One region of the Streptomyces sp. WMMC940 genome, then DNA from elsewhere that is predicted to be linked to it. Evidence: riboswitches for the same ligand, from Rfam matches in the RefSeq annotation. Region 1 holds a riboswitch; each other region holds the start of a gene.
The links. Region 1 has a riboswitch for cyclic di-AMP ahead of O7595_RS29455 (C40 family peptidase). Riboswitches for the same ligand answer to the same signal wherever they lie in the genome.
Positions count from the first base shown of each region.

Region 2: it holds a riboswitch for cyclic di-AMP, as region 1 does, so the genes downstream of both, O7595_RS03790 (M23 family metallopeptidase) here and O7595_RS29455 (C40 family peptidase) in region 1, are expected to answer to the same signal.
Region 3: it holds a riboswitch for cyclic di-AMP, as region 1 does, so the genes downstream of both, O7595_RS19900 (transglycosylase family protein) here and O7595_RS29455 (C40 family peptidase) in region 1, are expected to answer to the same signal.

Region 1 covers NZ_JAPZBC010000001.1:6,670,000-6,672,253, forward strand. The annotation lists gene O7595_RS29450 (ATP-binding protein) at 1-370, shown strand, start outside; gene O7595_RS29455 (C40 family peptidase) at 544-1,020, opposite strand; cyclic di-AMP (ydaO/yuaA leader) riboswitch at 1,024-1,197, opposite strand; gene O7595_RS29460 (hypothetical protein) at 1,545-1,853, opposite strand; gene O7595_RS29465 (ATP-dependent Clp protease proteolytic subunit) at 1,861-2,254, opposite strand, start outside.
Region 2 covers NZ_JAPZBC010000001.1:831,879-834,132, reverse strand. The annotation lists gene O7595_RS03795 (tyrosine-protein phosphatase) at 1-589, opposite strand, end outside; cyclic di-AMP (ydaO/yuaA leader) riboswitch at 1,177-1,337, shown strand; gene O7595_RS03790 (M23 family metallopeptidase) at 1,342-2,254, shown strand, end outside.
Region 3 covers NZ_JAPZBC010000001.1:4,518,678-4,520,931, reverse strand. The annotation lists gene eno (phosphopyruvate hydratase) at 1-202, opposite strand, end outside; gene O7595_RS19900 (transglycosylase family protein) at 524-1,174, opposite strand; cyclic di-AMP (ydaO/yuaA leader) riboswitch at 1,178-1,341, opposite strand; gene O7595_RS19895 (transglycosylase family protein) at 1,598-2,254, opposite strand, start outside.

The DNA of each region.
Region 1 (2,254 bases):
CGTCTCCGAGGTCCTCGCCGAATGGGGACTGCCGGGGGAGACCGGCACCGCCGAAACGGTCCGTCTCATCGTCTCCGAACTCGCCACCAACGCCGTCCAGCACACCTTCGGGCTGTCCCCGACCTTTACGGTGGACGTCCGTCTGGAGCGTGACGAGCGTCTGTGCATCGGCGTCACGGACAGCCATCCGCGCAGGCCCCAGCGGCTGCCCGCGGCCGTGCAGCAGGACAACGGCCGCGGCATGGTCATCATCCGCTGGCTCGTCGCGGAATGCGGGGGAAGGCTGCACGTCGATCCCACGCCCGAGGGCGGCAAGACCGTCTGGATCGCGATGCCCTGGAGCGCGGCCGACGCCGAGCCTCCACACTGAGGGCCCGGGCCGGCCGCCGGCGCCGTGAGCCCGGGCCGAACGACGCGCCCGGGCCGGTCGACGTCCTGCGCTCCGGGGCCGGGGTTCGGGACCGCCGCGCCGCTTCGCTTGACGTCACCTCTGCCGAGGGACGTCAGCGCCGCCCGGTGCGCGCGGCCGGTGCTGACGCGGCACTAGCGTACGCGCCCGTAGCGGACGCCCTTGGTCCAGATCTTGGTCAGCTTCACGACGGAACCGGTCTTCGGCGAGTGCCAGATCTTCCCGGCCCCCGCGTAGATGCCGACGTGGTACACGTGCCCCCGCGAGTGGAAGAACACCAGGTCGCCGCGCTGCCGCTGGGAGGCCGAGATATGACGGGTGCGGTTGTACTGCTGCTGGGCCGTGCGCGGCAGTTGCTTGCCCGCCTTCTTGTAGGCGTAGAGCGTGAGCCCCGAGCAGTCGAAGCGGCTCGGACCGGTCGCTCCGTACCTGTACGGGGCTCCCTTCTTCGACGCGGCGACCTTGAGAGCCTTCGTCGCGTGCGCCGAGGCCGCTTGTGCCTCCGGCGCACCGCCCGGCACGATCAGTGAGCCGCCGACGGCGGCGATCGTGAGTGCCGAGACGGCACCCGTCCGGGACAGCAGGGACGGGAGATGTGTCTGCGCAGTCATGCGCAACCCTTCGTCAGCCGCCTGTGAAGGATGACCTGTCGGGTTCGGACCGGCGAAGACGCCCGGCCGCTCACACGGCTTCACCCCAAGGACCGGCCACCGTTCCGGTGGCAGGCCCGCACTGCTGGGTCCTCCACTCCTGCCGAAGCCCTCATGTCGACCAGGCATCCGGTGCGGCGGCAGGACTCGGCGTCCGCCCGGACCGCCCCGCCGCGGTGGCGGGGGCTTGTCGTCCCAGGGATCTTGACCCACGAACTGCCGGATTTCCGAGTCGAAACGACGATTTGTGAGGCTCCTCACCACTGATCTGTTCGGGTGGACAGGGCCGTTCGGGGGACTGGGCGTCGCCGGGTGACGAGCCCCGTACCTGCGGCGAAGCGCGTCATTGGGCCGATCGGGCGATGCGGTTGCGCAACTTGCACGGGACGAAAGTCGAAGCGCTGACTGGTCCGGATGGGCGACACCCGGTCGTACGCTTCTCGGGCGGGTCGGAGGCGCCGGGGCACCCGTTTCACGCTGGACCGTCAACTCTGCTGATCCGGTGGCACGGTGATCCGCAAGGCTCGGCGTTCCCCGCCCAATACCCGTAGTGCGCGGGCCAATGTGACGGTGTGCAGCTCGCTCTCGCCGCGCATGTGCATGACCGTCAGGGCGTCGCGGAGCTCCGTGGCCCGGGCGACCAGGGCCTGTGCGGCGCGGAGGGCTCCATATGTGTGTGTCCCGCGTGCCGGGTTGATCCTTCCCAGTTGGTCGACCACTTCGAGATAGCTGTCGACGAACTCGCTCTCGGCGCGTGTCAGTGCGGGCAGCGGCGGCAGCTCGGGTGGCAGCACCGCCGGCTCACCCGAGGACGGCGGAAGTCGGGAAACACTTCCGGTTCTTGACGATGTGATCGACCAGCCCGTAGCGAAGGGCTCCCGAGGCGTCGAACACGGAGTCGCGGTCGAGATCGGCTGCGATGCGTTCGGCGCTCCGGCCGGTGTGGCGGGCGAGCATGGCCGTGAGCTGCTCCCGCAGCCGCAGCAACTCGCGTGCCCGGATGTCCAGATCGGTGGGCTGCCCCTGGACCGGCTCCGGCAGCGAAGGCTGCTGGACGACCACGCGGGCACCGGGCAGGGCCATGCGCTTGCCCGGGGTTCCGGCGGCGAGCAGCACGGCGGCGGTCGACGCGGCCTGTCCCAGGCAGGTGGTCACCACGTCGCAGGTCACCGTCTGCATCGTGTCGTAGACGGCG
Region 2 (2,254 bases), 5.8 Mb from region 1:
GGTGCGGGTCGTTCGACTTGAGGTAGTCCGCCTCGATGGCGTCCCGCTCGACCCCCACGGCCAGCAACGAGACGGCGATGGACAGACCCGCCCGGTCCTTGCCCGCCGCGCAGTGCATCAGCGCCGGCGTGCTGTCCTCGGCCAGCGCGTGCAGGACGCGGCTGTGCTCGGCGGTGCGCTCCTTGATGATCATCCGGTAGGAGGCGATCATCCGCCCGGCCGCCTGGCCGTCGGCGAGGATCGACTTCAGCTGGTCGAGGTCGCCGTCCCGGACCATTCGCCAGAACTCGGCCCCGTCGGCCGGGTCGGACAGCGGGATGTTGACGTTGCGCACCCCGGTGAGTTCGACGTCCGGGCCCTCCAGCCGCTGGTCCGCGGAGTTGCGGAAGTCGAAGATCGTGTGGAGCCCGAGCGAGGAGAGGAAGGCCGCGTCGGTGTCCGTCGCGTGCGCGAGATGGCCGCTGCGGAAGAGCCGTCCGTACCGAACGCGTCGTCCGTCCACGGTCGGCAGTCCGCCCACGTCCCGGAAGTTGCGCACACCGGACAGTTCGGGTTCGGTCGACGGGGTCTGGGGCAGCTGCTGCGTCACGGGGGCTCCTCCGTGTCTGCGGTCGGCGCTGCTCGCCGACGAGGGCGCGGTGCTGACACTACGACATCGATTCCTCAGGCAATCATCTCGACCCGTGTCCGCCAGGCCGTTGCCCGTCGTCGAACTCCCCCCGACGATGTGCGGAGTTGTCGGAGTCTGGGAGGTCCCCGCGGGGACCGATGCCGCTCGCCGGCTGGGACCGACCACGCAATTCACGGGTTGTGGGAATGGAATTCCGACAGGACGGGTGAAAGGTGTTTTTCTGTGCCACTCGCACCCTTGAGCGTATTGCGTCCGCAATGGGTGATGTGTCCGTATTGGATGCTTTAGGGTGACGCGCCCTGATTGGAAATGGAGGCCGCGTCCAGCCGTGAGCTGAATCATATCCGTGACGTTCCGTGGAGCGTGGGACGGCTCAACTCCCTTGTCCGCGTGGAAATCGAAGATCCGCGATCCACGGAGTGTGACCGGGAAATGTGTGCTGATATCCGGCAGGTCGATTCCCGGTGGAAATGACGGCTTGTTCACGCCGACCCGACTCCTCTACGGTCACCGCAATCCGGTCGGAACGCCTAATCCTGCCGCCGTCCGGAATATCGCACCCACCCACATGTGGCAGGAGCGGGGGACCCAGGTACTGCGCCGTTCCGTGACCCCGGACGGCTCGGGGTGAAGCCGCGCTCACGGCGCGGCCGGGCAGCTCCAGCCCGAACCCGACAGCTCACCTCGCAGGCGGCGGAGAGGAATGCGCCATGCCCGGTAAGGGGAAGCACCGCCGTCCGAGGACCAGCCCGTTCAGGCGCGGATTCGTCGCCGCCGGTACGGGCGGGGCCGCCATCGCCATCCCGTTCGTCGGTGCCGCCGGCGCGAACGCCGCAGGGCAGTCCGCGCCCGCAGCCGGACCTGTCGCCCCGACCGTGCACCAGGCCTTCGTCCTCCAGGCGCCGCAGGCCGGCAAGGCGGTCGAGTCCTACACCGTCGTGGTGGGTGACCATCTGTCGAAGATCGCCGCCGAGCAGGATGTCGCGGGCGGCTGGAAGAAGCTCTACGCCGACAACCGTGCCGCCGTCGGTGGGAACCCGTCGCTGATCCACCCGGGTCTGCGGCTCAGCCTCCACGTCGGGCCGAAGGCCCCGGCCGACGCGAAGCCGCACGCGAAGGCCCAGTCGACCGAGCGCAAGGCCGAGGCCCCGGTGAAGGTCAAGGCGAAGGCCCCGGCCAAGGCCGAAGCCGAGAAGCCGGCCGCCTCCGCCGAGCGCGCCTCCCGCACCGCCGACCGCGGCGCCTCTGCTCCCGCGGCCGCTGCCGTCCAGGCTCCTGCCGCCGACAGTGCCGTCAAGAACATCCCCTCGGGCTACTTCGCCCCGGTGGTCGGCGGCGTCAGCACCGCGTACAGGACCGCGGGTGCCATGTGGTCCAGTGGCTATCACACCGGTGTGGACTTCATCGCCCCCACCGGCACGTCGGTGAAGGCCGTCGGCCCCGGCACCGTCGTCTCGGCGGGCTGGAGCGGTGCGTACGGCAACGAGGTCGTCATCAAGCACAACGACGGCACCTACTCGCAGTACGCCCATCTCTCCCAGCTCTCCATCTCCTCCGGCGAGAGCGTCACCGGTGGCCAGCAGATCGGCCTGTCCGGCTCGACCGGCAACTCCACCGGCCCGC
Region 3 (2,254 bases), 2.2 Mb from region 1:
CGGCCTTCTCGACACCCTTGCCCAGGTAGCGGTTCTGGTCGCCGTCGCGGAGCTCGAGGGCCTCGAAGGCGCCGGTGGACGCACCGGACGGAACGGCAGCACGCCCGGTGCTGCCGTCGTCGAGGCCGACCTCGACCTCGACCGTGGGGTTGCCTCGGGAGTCCAGGATTTCCCGGGCTACGACGACGTCGATGGACGGCACGAGCATCTCCTTCTGGGATGTGACGCGTGAGGTGACACAAGCGGAGCCGTGTCGGTGCAGGGTCGCTTTGGCCTTGCGGCAAGAGCCTAACCGCCTGGGAGGCATCGGCCGGCAGATGCCCGCCCCGTGGGACGAAAAAGCGGTCGGAACGGACAAAGGCCCCGGCCCGGGGGCACCTCCCGTGCCCGCCGGACTGCGGGGGGTACGGGGGATGCCGCACCGGGCCGGGGCCGGGGGACGGTGGTGTGCCGTCGGGTGGTCCGCCGGGCCCACCGGACGGCGGCCGCCCCGGGGACCGCAGTGGGTCCCCGGGGCCGGTCGTCAGCTCAGGTGGAGCTTCTGGCCGGGGTGGATGACGTTCGCGTCCTCGACGATGTCCTTGTTCAACTCGAACAGCTTCTTCCAGCCGCCCTTGACCTTCTCGGCCTCGGCGATCCTGCTGAGGGTGTCGCCGGCCTTGACCGTGTACTCGCCGTCGCCCTTCCTGACCGGGGCGGCGGCGCGCTCGGAGCGGCTGGTCGGGGCCTCGGCTCGCTTCGGGGCGGCGGGCTCGGCGACCTTGGGGGCGGCCGGGGCGGCGCCGTCGTACGAGGCGTTCGACAGTCCGGTGCCGCAGTTCGGCCAGGCACCCTTGCCCTGGCCCGCCAGGACCTTCTCGGCTATCTGGATCTGCTGCGCCTTGCTTGCCTTGTCGGCGGTGGAGGCGAACGCGGTGCCCCCGTAGGCGGCCCAGGTGGAGGCCGAGAACTGCAGCCCGCCGTAGTAGCCGTTGCCGGTGTTGATCGACCAGTTGCCGCCGGACTCGCACTGGGCGACGGCGTCCCACTCGGAGGCGGTGGCGGCGGACGCGGTGCCCGAGGCCATCAGCGGTGCGGCTATGGCGGCACCGGCGACACCGGCGAGCGTGGCGACACGGGTGGACCGCTGGAAGACCGTCGGGCGACGGTGCTTGCCCTTGCCGGAAAGCAGCATCGAAGTTCTCCTCACCGACGCCTGCGAGGTGAGCTGTCGGGTTCGGGCCGATGTGGTGCCCGGCCGTGCGACGAGCGCACGGCTCCACCCCTAGCCGGGCAGCCCTCATCGGGCCTGTCCGGCACTTACCTTGGGTCCCCCGCTCCTGCCTTCGGCGCTTGCGCGACGACTGTTCCCGGCGGCCGCCGGCAGGATTCGGCGTGCGGTCGACGGGGCCCGCGTTGCGAGCAGTTCAGACCGTAAACACACGTCTCCCCGATGTTCAAAGACGAACATCGGGGAGAAATCGCCCAAAACTGACGGGGCAACATGTCCGTTTTCGCAGGTGAGAGCCGTGATGACCGGAGTTGACCGCCTAGCGGCGCCAGTTGACCGGAAGAGACTCTTGTCTCACTCGCACAGAACCGGACATAAGTACCCGAACTACTCCTTCAACTCGCCTTCGCCCAGGCCGAGATCGAGGCTCTGGCCAGGCAGGATGAGGTCCGCGTCAGAGCCGACGACATCCTGGTTCGCCTCGTAGAGGGCGGGCCAGCCGCCGGGCACCTGGTTCGCGTCGGCGATCGACGAGAGGTTGTCTCCGGTGCGAACGACGTACTCGTCTCCCGTGGCGGCGTCGCTCCGTGCCGATCCGTCACCTCGTGAGGCATGGCGCCCCGATTCACGCTCATCGCCCGAATTACCCGACTCATCCCCTTCGGCGGCCGGGGTGCCCCGGTGCTTGCCGGCGCCCGCCTCCGCCCCGGCTTCACCGGACGCCTCCGCGCCCCCACCGGAGCCCTCGGCGGATCCGGCGGACTCCGAGGAGCCGGCCGGCGAGGAGGACTGCTCGGACTGCTCGGACTGCTCGGACGGCTCGGGCGGCCCGGACGGCTCGGACGAGGACTCGCCCGCGCCCGGCTGGGACCCGTCCGGCGAGGAGGCCCCGGCGTCCGGCTCGGGCACGGAATCCGCCCCGTCGCCGAACGAGGGCCCCTTCACGAGGTCGCCCAGCGGGTCGGCCGACGGAGTGCCGGCGGACTCGGAGCCACCGCCGCCCAGGCCCGTGATCACTCCACAGCTCTGCCAGGCGGTAGCGCC